2 regions of the Mesorhizobium sp. RSR565B genome follow, and region 1 is predicted to be linked to the other one. Evidence: predicted binding sites of a transcription regulator. Region 1 holds the regulator's gene; the other holds the start of a gene.
What was found. Region 1 encodes PhoB, which activates phosphate uptake and scavenging genes when phosphate is short. Its sites were predicted from a motif close to TGTCATNNANCTGTCAT; they were not measured.

Region 2: ugpB (sn-glycerol-3-phosphate ABC transporter substrate-binding protein UgpB) is a predicted target of PhoB. The motif match lies at 3,246-3,262, and genes of this name have one in related genera.

What each region holds. Positions count from the first base shown of each region.
Region 1 is NZ_JBTTIE010000001.1:2,901,142-2,908,506, forward strand. Features, by position in the region: gene pstB (phosphate ABC transporter ATP-binding protein PstB) at 1-719, shown strand, start outside; gene phoU (phosphate signaling complex protein PhoU) at 761-1,465, shown strand; gene phoB (phosphate regulon transcriptional regulator PhoB) at 1,482-2,171, shown strand; gene ACYG9R_RS14155 (ROK family protein) at 2,202-3,437, opposite strand; gene xylF (D-xylose ABC transporter substrate-binding protein) at 3,704-4,744, shown strand; gene ACYG9R_RS14165 (sugar ABC transporter permease) at 4,889-6,205, shown strand; gene ACYG9R_RS14170 (ATP-binding cassette domain-containing protein) at 6,218-7,015, shown strand; gene ACYG9R_RS14175 (CHASE domain-containing protein) at 7,172-7,365, shown strand, end outside.
Region 2 is NZ_JBTTIE010000001.1:3,020,545-3,027,909, forward strand. Features, by position in the region: gene tlpA (thiol:disulfide interchange protein TlpA) at 1-401, shown strand, start outside; gene ACYG9R_RS14755 (bifunctional diguanylate cyclase/phosphodiesterase) at 398-2,845, opposite strand; gene ACYG9R_RS14760 (hypothetical protein) at 2,993-3,139, opposite strand; gene ugpB (sn-glycerol-3-phosphate ABC transporter substrate-binding protein UgpB) at 3,325-4,635, shown strand; gene ugpA (sn-glycerol-3-phosphate ABC transporter permease UgpA) at 4,706-5,590, shown strand; gene ugpE (sn-glycerol-3-phosphate ABC transporter permease UgpE) at 5,600-6,448, shown strand; gene ACYG9R_RS14780 (sn-glycerol-3-phosphate import ATP-binding protein UgpC) at 6,456-7,365, shown strand, end outside.

The DNA.
Region 1 (7,365 bases):
ACGGCGAGAAGCAGGCGTTGTTCGACGTCAATCTCGACGTCCGCCAGAACCAGGTGACGGCGCTGATCGGCCCGTCCGGCTGCGGCAAGTCGACCTTCCTGCGCTGCCTCAACCGCATGAACGACACCATCGATTCGGCGCGGGTGACCGGCAAGATCACGCTCGATGAAGACGACATCTACGACAAGAACATCGATGTCGTCGAACTGCGCGCCCGCGTCGGCATGGTGTTCCAGAAACCCAACCCGTTCCCGAAGTCGATCTACGAGAACGTCGCCTACGGCCCGCGCATCCATGGGCTGGCCAAGCGCAAGTCCGACATGGACCAGATCGTCGAGCAGAGCCTCAAGAAGGCAGCGATCTGGAACGAGGTCAAGGACCGCCTGCAGGAGCCCGGCACCGGCCTGTCCGGCGGCCAGCAGCAGCGCCTGTGCATCGCGCGCGCCATCGCCGTGTCGCCGGAGGTGATCCTGATGGACGAGCCCTGCTCGGCGCTCGATCCGATCGCCACCGCCCGTGTCGAGGAGCTGATCGACGAACTGCGCCAGAACTACACGATCGTCATCGTCACCCACTCGATGCAGCAGGCGGCGCGCGTGTCGCAGCGCACGGCGATGTTCCATCTCGGCTATCTCGTCGAGGAGGGCGCCACCGACAAGATGTTCACCAACCCCGACGACAAGCGCACCCAGGACTACATTACCGGCCGCTTCGGCTGAGCCGTCCGGCGGGTGAATTTTCAGGCACGAGGACCAAGATCATGGGTGAACATACCGTCGCCTCCTTCGATGAAGAGCTCGGGCAGATCAGCAAGCTGATCCGCGACATGGGCGATCTGGCAGGCTCGATGGTCAGCGGCTCGACCAGGGCGCTGCTCAATTCGGACAATGCGCTGGCACAGCGTGTCGTTTCCGACGACGCCATCATGGATGCGCGCCAGCGCGAACTGGACGACCGCGCCATCACGCTGATCGCCAAGCGCCAGCCGATGGCCAACGATCTGCGCGCCGTGGTCGGCTCGATCCGCATGGCCGGCGACCTCGAGCGCATCGGCGATCTCGCCAAGAACATCGCCAAACGCGTCGGCACCGTGGGCTTGAGCGTCACGCCGCGCGACCTCTCGCACTCCATCGATGCCATGGCGCAGCTGGTGCTGATCCAGGTGCAAGGCGTCGTCGAGGAATATGCCGCCACCGATGCGGCAGCTCTTGCAAAACTCAGGAATGACGACGAGCGCATCGACGTCAAATACACGTCCGTGTTTCGTGAGCTCTTGACCTACATGATGGAAGACCCTCGCAACATCACCGCCTGCACGCATCTCTTGTTCTGCGCCAAGAATCTTGAGCGCATCGGCGATCATGTCACCAACATCGCCGAAAATGCGTATTATGTGCTGACCGGCCAGCAATTGCCCGCCAATCGTCCGAAGCAGGACGAGACGGCGATGGCCACGCCGGCCTGATGAGGGTGAACTGCCTATGATCGCGCCACGCATCATGGTCGTGGAGGACGAGGAGCCGCTAGGCGTGCTCCTCCGCTACAACCTCGAATCCGAAGGCTATCACGTCGAGGTGGTGACACGCGGCGACGAGGCCGAGATCCGCCTGCAGGAAAACGTGCCCGATCTCCTGGTGCTCGACTGGATGGTGCCCGCTGTTTCCGGCATCGAGCTCTGCCGGCGGCTTAGAGTGCGGCCCGAAACCGAGCGGCTGCCGATCATCATGCTGACCGCGCGCGGTGAGGAAAGCGATCGCGTGCGCGGCCTGTCCACCGGTGCCGACGACTATCTGGTCAAGCCATTCTCGACGCCGGAGTTCATGGCGCGCGTGAAGGCGCTGCTGCGCCGGGCCAAGCCGGAAGTGCTGTCCAGCGTGCTCAAGGTCGGCGACATCGTGCTCGACCGCGAGTCGCACCGTGTCTACCGCAAGAAGAGCGAGATCAGGCTCGGACCGACCGAGTTCCGGCTGCTCGAATTCATGATGCGCCATCCCGGCCGCGTGTTCTCGCGCAGCCAGCTGCTCGACAATGTCTGGGGCGAGACGATCTACATCGACGAGCGAACCGTCGACGTCCATGTCGGGCGCTTACGCAAAGCGGTCAACAACGGCCGCATGCCGGATGTCATCCGTACCATTCGCGGCGCCGGCTACGCGATCAGGGAAGACTAGGATGCTGCGCGTCGCGCCGTTGCCGGCCATTCAGGCGACATGCTTGCCGGATTTGGCCTGAATGCCCGGCGCGAAAATCTCCTGATCGACGAAGCCGAGCGCGCGCATGGCACAGCCTTCGCGGATCAGCGGCAGCTCGTTGGGCTCGGTGTCGAAGGAGATCGATTTCGAGTGCTGGCCGCCGGCGGTCTGGGCGATCGCTTCGCGCAATGCCGGCTCGATCAGGTCGAAGGCGGCGGCGCTGACGCCAACCATGGCGACAGGCGCCGGGTCGATCAGCGCAAACAGGCTGCCGAGGCCGAAGCCGAGCGCCTCACCGGCCTTGCGATAGGCTTCGCGCTCCGGGCCATCGGTTTCGCGGGCGCGCGCGGCGAGTGCGCGCATATCAGCGTCGCCGATATCGACCGGCTCGGCATCTTCGCTCATCATTTTGGCGCTGCGCCAGATGGCGTAGTTTCCGGCATAGGCCTCGACGCAGCCGCGCCGCCCGCAGCGGCAGAGCGCGCCGCCCGGACGGTGGATCATGTGGCCGAACTCGCCGCCGGAGGAATGGGTGCCGGTGAACAGTTCGCCTTTCAGCACCAGCCCCATGCCGATGCCGTGCGACAAGAGGATCGCGATGAAATTGTCGCGGTAGCGCTCGGGCTGGCGCCATTGCAGGGCCACCGCCATCATATTGCAGTCGTTCTCCATGGTGGCAGGAATGCCGAATTCCGCTTCCAACATGTCGGCGAAGGCAATGTCGGTCAGTGGCGTGATTGGCGACCACAGCATGGCCCGCGCCTGCGAATCGGTGATGCCCTGGATGCCCATGGCAATGCGGGCGATGCTCTGGACATCGAGGTCCGGGTCCGCGAGACGCCGCCCGACGATTGCTACGCATTCGCCGATCAGCTCGTCGCGCGGCATGGTCAGCGTGTCGAGCCGGCGCTGTTCTTCCGCGACCACCTGGCCGGCATAGTCGATGACGGTGACGGAGAGGAAGTTCAGCGACAGCACCACGGTCATGACCGCCGCCGCTTCCGGGTTGAGGCCAAGGCCGACCTGCGGCCGGCCGCGTTTCAGCGAGCCGGTCTCGCCAGGCTTGCCTTCAATCAGGATGCCTTCTTGAATTAGATCAGACGAGATTGCCGATATCGTCGAATGGCTGAGGCCGGTGGTCGCCGCAATCTCGGTCCGCGACGGCTGGCCGGCCCGGCGCACGGCCGAAATCACCATCGCACGGTTGCGACGGCGCAGATCGTCGTGGCGGATCCCAACCGACATTTGTTTTCCTCCCGGCCTCCTCGCGCCTCATGATAGTGAAGGCGTTCGACGGCACCAGCCAAATATTGGCAGACGCCGGCAGCCCTGTCATTGTTTATTGCGGAGCTCGAAAAAATTCGGCAACGCCATCAGAATCCATCATAATCGATGTTGACAGTGCCTTATCATTGAACCAGTATTTTTTCGAGGCTCGAAAAAATGGAGCCTCTTTGTGCAGGCCTTCGGGCCGGTTTTGTCGCGCCGTGGGCGGCGCAGGGAGGGTTATAATGAACAGATTTGCAGCCGCCATGCTGGCGGGTGTCGCCATGTCGCTGGCGCTGATGTCGGTCGCGCAGGCGAAGGACAAGGTCATCGGCGTGTCGTGGTCGAACTTCCAGGAAGAGCGCTGGAAGACCGACGAGGCGGCGATGAAAACGGCGATCGAAGCCGCCGGCGACAAGTACATTTCGGCCGACGCGCAGTCCAATCCCGGCAAGCAGCTGACCGACGTCGAAAGCCTGATCTCGCAGGGCGCCAACTCGCTGATCATCCTGGCGCAGGACGCCTCGGCCATCGGCCCGGCGGTGCAGAAGGCGCTGGACGAAGGCATTCCGGTCGTCGGCTATGATCGCCTGATCGAGAACAAGGACGTCTTCTACCTGACCTTCGACAACAAGGAAGTCGGCCGCATGCAGGCCCGCGAAGTGTTCAAGGCGAAGCCCGAAGGCAACTATGTCTTCATCAAGGGCTCGGGCTCGGATCCGAATGCCGATTTCCTGTTCTCGGGCTCGATGGAAGTGCTCAAGGAAGCCATCGACTCGGGCAAGATCAAGAATGTCGGCGAGGCCTATACCGATGGCTGGCTGCCGGCCAACGCCCAGAAGAACATGGAACAGTTCCTGACCGCCAATGACAACAAGGTCGATGCCGTGGTTGCGGCCAATGACGGCACCGCCGGCGGCGTTGTCGCCGCGCTGACGGCGCAGGGCCTTGCCGGAACGGTTCCGGTCTCGGGCCAGGACGGCGACCATGCCGCCCTGAACCGCATCGCGCTCGGCACGCAGACGGTGTCGGTGTGGAAAGACGCGCGCGAACTCGGCAAGAACGCCGCCGAGATCGCCTCGCAGCTTGCCGATGGCAAGAAGACGGGCGACATTGCCGGCGCCAAGGACTTCACCACGCCTGGCGGCAACACCGTCAAGTCGCTGTTCCTGACCCCCGTCGCGATCACCAAGGACAACCTCAACGTCGTCATCGACGCCGGCTGGATCAAGAAGGACGAAGTCTGCACAGGCGTCGCCGCCGGCAGCGTCGCGGCTTGCAACTGATCTCGACGACTTGAAGAAATGAGGCGCCGCGGCTGTCAAGCCGCGGCGTTTTCTCTACGAGAATTGTGTGTTTCCGCCATCGGCGGCAAACTTCTAGGCTGTGGTCCGGCATCCGCGCCAGACGGCAAGCCGCTGGAGGACATCATGACCGACACGACCTCAAATCCGCAGGCCGATACGGCACGAGCGTCTGAACTCGGCGCGGTCGCCCGGTTCCTGAAAGCGACCGAGCTCGACACGCGCATGCTCGGCATGGTCGGCGCGCTGCTGGTCATCTGGGTCGGCATACATATCCTGTCGGGTGGGCTTTTCCTGACGCCGCGCAATCTTTGGAACCTGTCGGTGCAGACGTCCTCGGTCGCGATCATGGCGACCGGCATGGTACTGGTCATCGTCATGCGCAACATCGACCTTTCGGTGGGCTCCGTCGAAGGCGTGATCGGCATGATCATGGGCGTGGCACAGGCCGAATTCCTGATTCGCGTCATCGGCTTCCAGCTTGGAAACCCCTGGCTCTGGGTCGTCGCGCTTGCCGCCGGCGTGGTGCTTGGTCTGCTGATCGGCGCGTTCCAGGGCTTCATCATCGCCTATATGCAGGTTCCGGCCTTCATCGTGACGCTTGGTGGCCTGCTGGTCTGGCGTGGCATGGCATGGCTCATCACCAGCGGGCGCACGGTCGCGCCACTCGACGCCACCTTCCAGCTGATGGGCGGCGGACCACGCGGCTCGATTGGCGCCGCTGCCAGCTGGATCGTCGGCATCGTCGCCTGCGCGGCGGTCGCCTTCGCGCTGCTCAACGGTCGCTCACAGCGCAAGCGCTTCAGCTTTCCACTGCGCCCCGTCTGGGCCGAGACCTTGCTTGGCGTGGTCACTTGCGCGGCCATCCTCGGCGCCGTGTGGATCGCCAATTCCTATCCATGGCCGATCGGCATCGTGCGCCAGTACGCACAGCAGAACGGCATCACCGTTCCCGAAGGCGGGCTGTTCATCGCGCATGGCATCGCCATACCGGTGCTAATGGCGGTGATTGTCGGCATCATCATGACGTTCATCACCAAGCGCACGCGTTTCGGCCGCTATGTCTTCGCCATCGGGGGCAATCCGGAGGCAGCGGAACTCGCCGGCATCAACACGCGCTGGGTGACCATGAAGGTGTTCATGATCATGGGTGTGCTGGCTGCAATCAGCGCGGCGATCTCGTCGGCCCGTCTCAATGCGTCAACCAATGCGCTGGGCACACTGGACGAGCTTTTGGTGATCGCGGCCGCTGTCATCGGCGGCACGTCGCTCGCGGGCGGCGCCGGAACGGTGATGGGCGCCATGCTCGGCGCGCTACTGATGCAGTCGCTGCAATCCGGCATGGTGCTGCTCGGCATCGACTCGCCGCTGCAGAGCATTGTCGTTGGCGCTGTCCTGGTCATCGCCGTCTGGCTCGACACCGTCTACCGCAAGCGCGTCTAGGGAGGAACGATTATGGAAAAAACTGCTCCCACCGGTACGCCACTGATCGACGTGCGCAACATCTCGATCGCGTTCGGTGGCATTCGCGCCGTCGACGATGCGTCCATCGATCTTTTCCCGGGCGAAGTGGTGGCGCTGCTTGGCCACAACGGCGCCGGTAAGTCGACGCTGATCAAGATCCTGTCGGGCGCCTACAAGCGCGATGCCGGCCAGATCTTGGTCAACGGCCAGGAGGCCTCGATCTCCAATCCGCGCGACGCCAAGAAATACGGCATCGAAACGATCTACCAGACGCTTGCGCTGGCCGACAATGTCGACGCTGCCGCCAACCTCTTCCTCGGCCGCGAACTGATGACCGCGTGGGGGACACTCGACGATGTCGCCATGGAGGCCGAGGCGCGCAAGGTGATGGGCCGGCTCAATCCGCGCTTCCAGCGCTTCAAGGAGCCCGTGATCAAGCTATCGGGCGGCCAGCGCCAGTCGGTGGCGATCGCACGCGCCATCCTGTTCAACGCCCGCATCCTGATCATGGACGAACCGACGGCCGCGCTTGGGCCGCAGGAGACGGCGCAGGTCGGCGAACTGGTAAAGCAGCTCAAGGCCGACGGCATCGGCATTTTCCTGATCAGCCACGACATTCACGACGTGTTCGAGCTTGCCGACCGGGTCTGCGTAATGAAGAACGGCCAGGTCGTCGGCACCGCGCTCACCACCGATGTGACGCAGGACGAAGTGCTCGGCATGATCATCCTGGGAAAGTGCCCGCCCGGCGCCATTCCCGGTCCGGGTGCGCTGAAGATCGCGGCCTGAGACCACGCTATCGTCAGCTGTCATGTTCACTGATGCTCGAGATCGATAAGCCGGCTAAATATGCATGATATGCCAGCTGTCATTATGGCTTGGCCGCGCCATTGTCTTGCCGCGGCGACTTGCCCATAAAGGTCCCGAACCGTCCATGGGCCTGCGTTGAAGAAGTTTTTCCCGATCCTTGCCTTCATTGCCGTTGCACTGATCAGCCTGACGATGGCGGGCTTCGCCTATTTCGCGACCCAGGAAGCGGCGCGCATCAAGTTCGAGGCGACGGCCGACGACGCGCTCAACCGCATCGAAAGCCGTATCGATCTGCATCTGTCACTGCTGCGCTCGACGCAGGCGCTGTT
Region 2 (7,365 bases), 120 kb from region 1:
ACGGCAAGCCGATGACGATCGCCGATCATGTCGGCAAGACCGTGCTGCTCAACCTGTGGGCGACGTGGTGCGCGCCCTGCCGCGCCGAAATGCCGGCGCTCGATACGCTGCAGAAGGAAAAGGGCAGCGATGCCTTCGAAGTGGTCGCGGTCAATGTCGATGCCGGCGACGATGTGAAGCCGAAGAAGTTCCTAGCCGATATCGGCATCGGGTCGCTCGGCTACTACCGCGATTCGACGCTGGCGCTGTTCAACGACGTCAAGACGCGTGGCTTGGCGCTAGGCCTCCCCGTCACCATGCTGATCGACGGCGAAGGCTGCCTGATCGCGCATATGAACGGACCGGCCGAATGGTCGGGACCGGATGCCAAGCGCCTGGTCGAGGCCGCACTCGCCCCTTAGGATGAGCGCAGGGCCGCCGCCGGCGGCAGCATCAAGATGCTGCCGCCGCGTTGTTTGACGCTGGCGTCGTCGTGTGCCGCCGGCGCCGCGACGCCGGTCAGTTCGCTGAACGCCTCGATCGGGCTCGGCCGGCCTAGATAGTAGCCCTGGCCGATCTCGCAGGCCTCGGCGTCGAGGAATTTCAGCTCGCCCAGCGTCTCGACGCCCTCGGCCAGAACCGGCAGGCCGAGACCGCGGCCAAGCCCCAGAACGGCGCGCACGATGGCTGCCACCTGGCCGTTGCTGTCGACTGATTTGATGAATGAGCCGTCGATCTTGATCTTGTCGAAGGGGAAGGCGCGGAGATTGGACAGCGAGGAGTAGCCGGTGCCGAAATCGTCCATCGCCACACGCACGCCAAGCGCCTTCACCTGGCGCAAGGTCGCCAGCGCGCGCGGCATGTCCTTGACCAGCGCCGTTTCGGTGATCTCGAGTTCGAGCCTGCCGGGCGTCAGGCCGGAGCCGAGCAGGACTTCATGCACCTTGCGGCTGAAATTCGGATTGTGGAGCTGCACCGCCGAGACATTGACCGCGACGGTGAGAGGGTTCTTCCAGCGCGCAGCCTCGGCGCAGGCCGTCGCCAGCACCCATTCGCCGATCTGGATGATGACGCCGCTGTCTTCGGCCACCGGGATGAAGGTCGCCGGCGACACGTCGCCGCGCTGTGGATGGCGCCAGCGGATCAGCGCTTCGAACCCGACCATCCGCCCGCAGCTGATCTCCTTTTGTGGCTGGTAGACGAGGCGAAACTCATCGCGCGCCATGGCCTGGCGCAGTTCGTGCTCCATCACGCGCCGGTCTCGCGCCTCGGCGCCCATCGAGGCCTCGAAGTAACGGTAGGTGTCCTTGCCCTCGGCCTTGGCGCGGTAGAGCGCGGTGTCGGCGTGGCTGACCAGGAGTGTCGGCTCATCGGCGTCGAGCGGATAAAGTGCAATGCCGATGCTGGCCGACACCAGCCCGCCACCGACCGACAGCCGGTTTTCCTCGCGCATTGCCGCCAGCACCGCCTCGGCGATGCGGCCGGCCGCCTGCGGATCGGGAAGGTTCGGAGCGATGATGGCGAACTCGTCGCCGCCGAGACGCGCCAGCATCTGTCCGTGGCGGAGCACGGCGGAGGCGCACAGCGCCACCTTCTGCAGCATGGCATCGCCGGCGCCATGCCCGAACAGGTCGTTCACTTCCTTGAAGCGGTCGAGGTCGAGCAGCAGCAGCGCAAGATGCCCACCCTTGCCGCCGCGGTCCATTGCGGCAATTTCGGCCTCGAGCCGGCCGGAGAAACTGCGGCGGTTGGGGAGCCCGGTCAGCGGGTCGAAATGGGCGAGGCGCAGGATCTCCTGCTCGGCCTTCCTGCGTTCGCGGATGTCGCGCACGGCGACCACGCTGTGCCGCTTGCCGCAATAGTCGATGCTTCTAGCGATAAGTTCGACGGGGATGGTGGCGCCGTCATGGGCTCTGAGTTCGGCTTCCTGTGCCTGTCCGCTGCAGTCGGACATGCCGGCCGCGGTGCGTTCGCCGAAGAGGTCGCCAAGCAGCATCGCGTTCAGCACTTCCGGCGCAATGCCGGTGAGTGCCGCGATGCTGTCATTGGCGCTGACGATGCGGGCGCCGTCGCAGACGATCAGCCCCTCGACGGCGGCGTTGGCGAGGCCGTGCATGCGCTCGGCCTCGAGCTTGTGACGCCGGAAGCGAAGGTCGATCCACAATGCTGCGGCTGAAAGCACCAGGATAGCCATGCTGACTGCAGCGGCGGCGAAGGCCTGCGACACCGGTTCGACCGTGAACTGCGATATCTCGATGGAGGAGTCCGGGAAGATCGACACCGCGCCCATGGCGATGAAGTGCAGGCTGCAGATCGCCAGCGTCAACAGGATGGCGGCGGCGATTGTGGCCTGCATGGACGGCCGTCGCAACACGACCAGCAGCGCCAGCGCGGCGAGGGTGACGCCTGTCAGCACCGAGACGCCGACCAGCAGCGGGTTCCAGACGATGCGCCCTTCGACCTCGAAGGCGGCCATGCCGATATAGTGCATGGCGGCGATACCAGCGCCGAGGACCGCGCCGCCGACCAGAGGGTAGTCGATGCCCCGGCGCAAGGTGGCGATCCACATGCCCGCAGCGGTCAGGGCGACGGAACCGGCGAGCGAAAGCGCCGACATTTCCGTATTGTAGGCGTTGGGGATTCCGGGAGAAAAGGCAAGCATTGCGATGAAGTGCGTCGCCCAGATACCGAAGCCGGTGGAAGTGGCTGCTATCATCAGCCAGGTATAGCGGTTGCGCTCGCTCGAGCGGTCGACATGGCGAAGCAGGTTGACCGCCGAGAAGGAAGAAATACCGCAAATGAGCGCTGCCAGTGCGACCAGTCTCAGATCGTGCTCATGCACGATACAATTATAGACCGTCAGCATCTCGCCCCACCTGCTCTCCCACAGCAATCAAGCCGTCCACTTGATTAGTATGCCACGCTTGACGAAGAATCGGTTATGCGAACTACAACTACAGCGGGTTTTTCGGGTTGTACGTTGCGGCGATCCTGTCTCATTCCAGACGCACGGTTACAGCAGCGCCTGGCGCGATGCCGCTCGGCCGATCTCGATCTGGCCGAGCGCCGGTTTGGCGGCCGCACGGTGCAGGTGCGTGGCGCTGTCACGCGGGCCCTTCACGCATCGCTGGGCGGTCGGCGATCCTTGCAGGCCCACCATGCCCCATTCTATCGCTGAGCCGGCTTGGCATTTCTCTCTGTCCTCGTTGCAAGGCGAGGGGGCGCGAAGTTAGCCGGGTATGAAATTCACGAAACAGCAACAAATCCGTTGTCCGATTGTCATCAGCGACACATATTGCGTTCGCGGGAGCGCCCCTTTCGCCAATGACAAACGGGAGATGAAACATGAAGTTGTTCGGCTTTGCGGCCGGTGTTGCCGCCACCTTGACCCTGCTTTCCACCACCTCCGCCTTCGCCGCCACCCAGATCAGTTGGTGGCATGCAATGACCGGCGCCAATGCCGAGGTGGTCGACAAGATCGCCAAGGATTTCAATGCCAGCCAGAGCGACTATGAAATTCTCCCCGTTTTCAAGGGCACCTATCCCGAAACGCTGAATGCCGGCATCGCTGCCTTTCGTGCGGGGCAAGCGCCCGACATCATCCAGGTGTTCGACGTGGGTACCGGCGTCATGATGGCCGCCGAAGGTGCGATCAAGCCGGTGGCCGATGTGCTGACCAGCGCCGGCGTGACCTTCGACAAGAGCCAGTATTTGCCCGGCATCGTCGGCTACTATTCGAAGCCGGACGGGACCATGCTGTCCTTCCCCTATAATTCCTCGTCGCCCATCCTCTACTACAACAAGGATATCTTCCAGAAGGCCGGGCTTGATGTGAACAATCCGCCAAAGACCTGGAACGAGGTGTGGGAAGCCGCCAAGAAGATCAAGGCGAGCGGCGCCGCTTCCTGCGGCTATACCTCGACGTGGTTGACCTGGATCCACCTTGAGGCCTTCGCTGCCTGGAATGACGTTTCCTATGGCACCAACCAGAACGGACTTGCCGGAACTGACGTCGAGCTCAAGATCAATGCGCCGATCTTCGTCAATCATTTCCAGGCGCTCGCCGACCTGGCCAAGGACGGCACCTTCAAATATGGCGGCCGTACATCCGAAGCCAAGCAGATCTTTCTTGCCGGAGAATGCGGCATCTTCACCGAATCGTCGGGGGGTCTCGGTGACATCGTCAAGTCGGGCATGAACTACGGCATCGGCCAGCTTCCCTATGATAGTGACGCCAAGGGCGCGCCCCAGAACACCACGCCGGGCGGCGCCAGCCTGTGGGTGTTCGGCAACAAATCGGACGAGGAATACAAGGGCGTCGCGGCGTTCTTCTCCTACCTGTCCAAGACCGAAGTGCAGGAGTATCTGCATCAGAAGTCGGGTTATCTGCCGGTGACGCTCGCTGCCTATGAGGCGACCAAGAAGTCCGGCTTCTATGACAAGAACCCGGGCCGTGAGACGCCGATCCTGCAGATGCTGGGCAAGGCGCCGACCGAGAACTCGAAGGGCGTGCGCCTCGTCAACCTGCCGCAGGTGCGCGACATCGAGAATGAGGAGTTCGAGAAGATGCTGGCCGGCCAGCAGACTGCGCAGCAGGCGCTCGACAACGCGGTCGCACGCGGCAACAAGGCGATTCAGGAAGCGATCGGAAACTGAAGCGATTGTCAGTTGAACCTCGTCCACGCGGACCCGCGTGGACGATTTCCTGAATAGCGAGGGAATCACCCTGTCTCCACGCGTCGTCTTTCCCAACAAGACCCTGCCTTACCTGCTGGTGGCGCCGCAACTCGCCATTACGCTGATCTTTTTCTACTGGCCGACCGGGCAGGCGCTCTACCAGTCGATGCTTAGGGAAGACCCGTTCGGGCTGAAGAGCAAGTTCGTCGGGCTCGCCAATTTTCGCAAGGTGCTGGCCGACCCGGCCTACCTCAACTCGATCAAAGTTACGCTGGTGTTCTCTCTGGCGACCGCGATGGTCGCCATGGGTGTGGCCCTGTTGCTTGCCGTCATGGCCGAGAAGGTGGTGCGCGGCAAAGGCCTTTATCGCACGCTGCTGATCTGGCCGTATGCGGTGGCGCCGGCGATTGCCGGCATGTTGTGGCTGTTTCTGTTCAACCCCTCGATCGGTTCGCTGGCCTACGCCTTGAGAGGTCTCGGCATCGCCTGGGATCCCTTGCTTAACGGAAACCAAGCCATGATCCTGCTGGTATCTGCGGCTGCCTGGAAGCAGATCAGCTACAATTTCCTGTTCTTCGTCGCCGGGCTGCAGGCGGTGCCGAAGACGTTGATAGAGGCGGCGGCCATGGACGGCGCCGGGGAGACGAAGCGCTTCTGGACCATCGTCTTCCCGCTGCTCGCACCGACGACCTTCTTCCTGCTGGTCGTCAACACTGTCTATGCGCTGTTCGACACTTTCGGTATCGTTCATGCCGTCACCGGCGGCGGGCCAGGCAAGGCCACCGAGACGCTGGTCTACAAGGTCTACAATGACGGTTTCGTCAATTTGATCCTCGGCGATTCGGCCGCGCAGTCGGTCATCCTGATGGTCATCGTCATCTCACTCACGGCCATCCAGTTCCGCTATGTGGAACGCAAAGTCCACTACGGTTGAGCGCGAGCGATGATTGGTCAGTCCCCGCTTCGCGCCCTCATCGCCCACGCCGTGCTCATCCTGGGCATCCTGATCGTCGCTTTCCCGATCTACTACACCTTCGTTGCCTCCACGCAGACGCTGCAGACCATCCTCAAGCCGCCATTGCCTCTTTTGCCCGGCGACCAGGTCTGGAACAATTACAGCGAGGCGCTGTTCGGCGGTGTCGGCCGCATCGGCGGCGTCAGTGTCGGCCGATTGCTGCTCAACACCACGATCATGGCGCTCGGCATCGCGGTGGGGAAGATTTTCATCTCGATCCTTTCGGCCTATGCGATCGTGTTCTTCCGTTTTCCGCTTCGGATGGTCTTCTTCTGGCTGATCTTCATCACGCTGATGCTTCCCGTCGAGGTGCGCATCCTGCCGACCTACAAGGTGATGGTCGATCTCGGCATGATCGACACCTATGCCGGCCTGATCATTCCGCTGATCGCCTCGGCCACCGCCACGCTTCTGTTTCGCCAGTTCTTCATGACCATCCCAGGTGAGTTGGTGGAAGCGGCGCGTGTCGACGGCGCCGGACCATGGCGCTTCTTTTTCGACATCCTGCTGCCGCTGTCGCGCACCAACATCGCGGCGCTGTTCGTCATCCTCTTCATTTATGGATGGACGCAGTACCTGTGGCCGCTGCTCGTCACCAACAGCAATGACATGAACACCATCGTCATCGCACTTAGAAAGATGGTCTCCTTCGCCGATGCCGATACCCAATGGCATCTGGTCATGGTCACCGCGATGCTGGCCATCCTGCCGCCGATCCTGATCGTGGTGCTGATGCAACGCTGGTTCGTGCGCGGACTGGTCGATACCGAAAAGTGAGAAGCTGATGGCGACCGTCGATCTGAAGGATGTGAAGAAAGCCTATCCCGGCGGCGTCGAGGCGGTGAGGGGTGTCTCGATCGCCATTCCCGACAAGGAGCTTTGCGTTCTGGTTGGGCCGTCCGGCTGCGGCAAGTCCACGCTGCTGCGGATGATCGCCGGGCTTGAGACCATTTCTTCCGGCACCGTCGCCATCGACGGCAAGATCGTCAACACGATCGGTCCGACCGAGCGCGACATCGCCATGGTGTTCCAGAACTATGCGCTCTACCCGCATATGAAGGTCTACGACAACATGGCCTACGGATTGCGCAACCGGGGTACTCCCAAGGACGAGATCGACAGCAGGGTTCGCTCGACCGCCAAGGTGCTGGAACTCACGGCGCTGCTCGACCGGCGCCCACGCGAGCTTTCCGGCGGCCAGCGCCAGCGCGTGGCCATGGGTCGCGCAATCGTGCGCAATCCAAAAGTCTTCCTGTTCGACGAACCGCTTTCCAACCTGGACGCCAAACTGCGCGGCCAGATGCGGGTCGAAATCAAGAATTTGCAGCGCTCGCTCGGTGTCACCTCGGTCTACGTCACCCATGACCAGCTTGAGGCGATGACGCTGGCCGATATTCTCGTCGTCATGAATGGCGGATTGGTCGAGCAGACGGGCGCGCCGCTCGACATCTACGAGAAGCCAGCCTCGACCTTCGTCGCTTCCTTCATCGGCGCACCGCCGATGAACCTTCTGCCTCTTTCGCAAGGACCGGCTGGTCCAGCGCTGACCGATGGCAAGGCGATTGACTTTGCGCCTGCGAAGGCCGCCACGCTTGGCTTCCGTCCCGAGGATGCCGACGTCACCTTCGGTGCCGAGGCACCGTCCGGCGCGCTTATTCTGCCTGCGGCGGTCGAGGCGGTCGAACCTGTGGGAG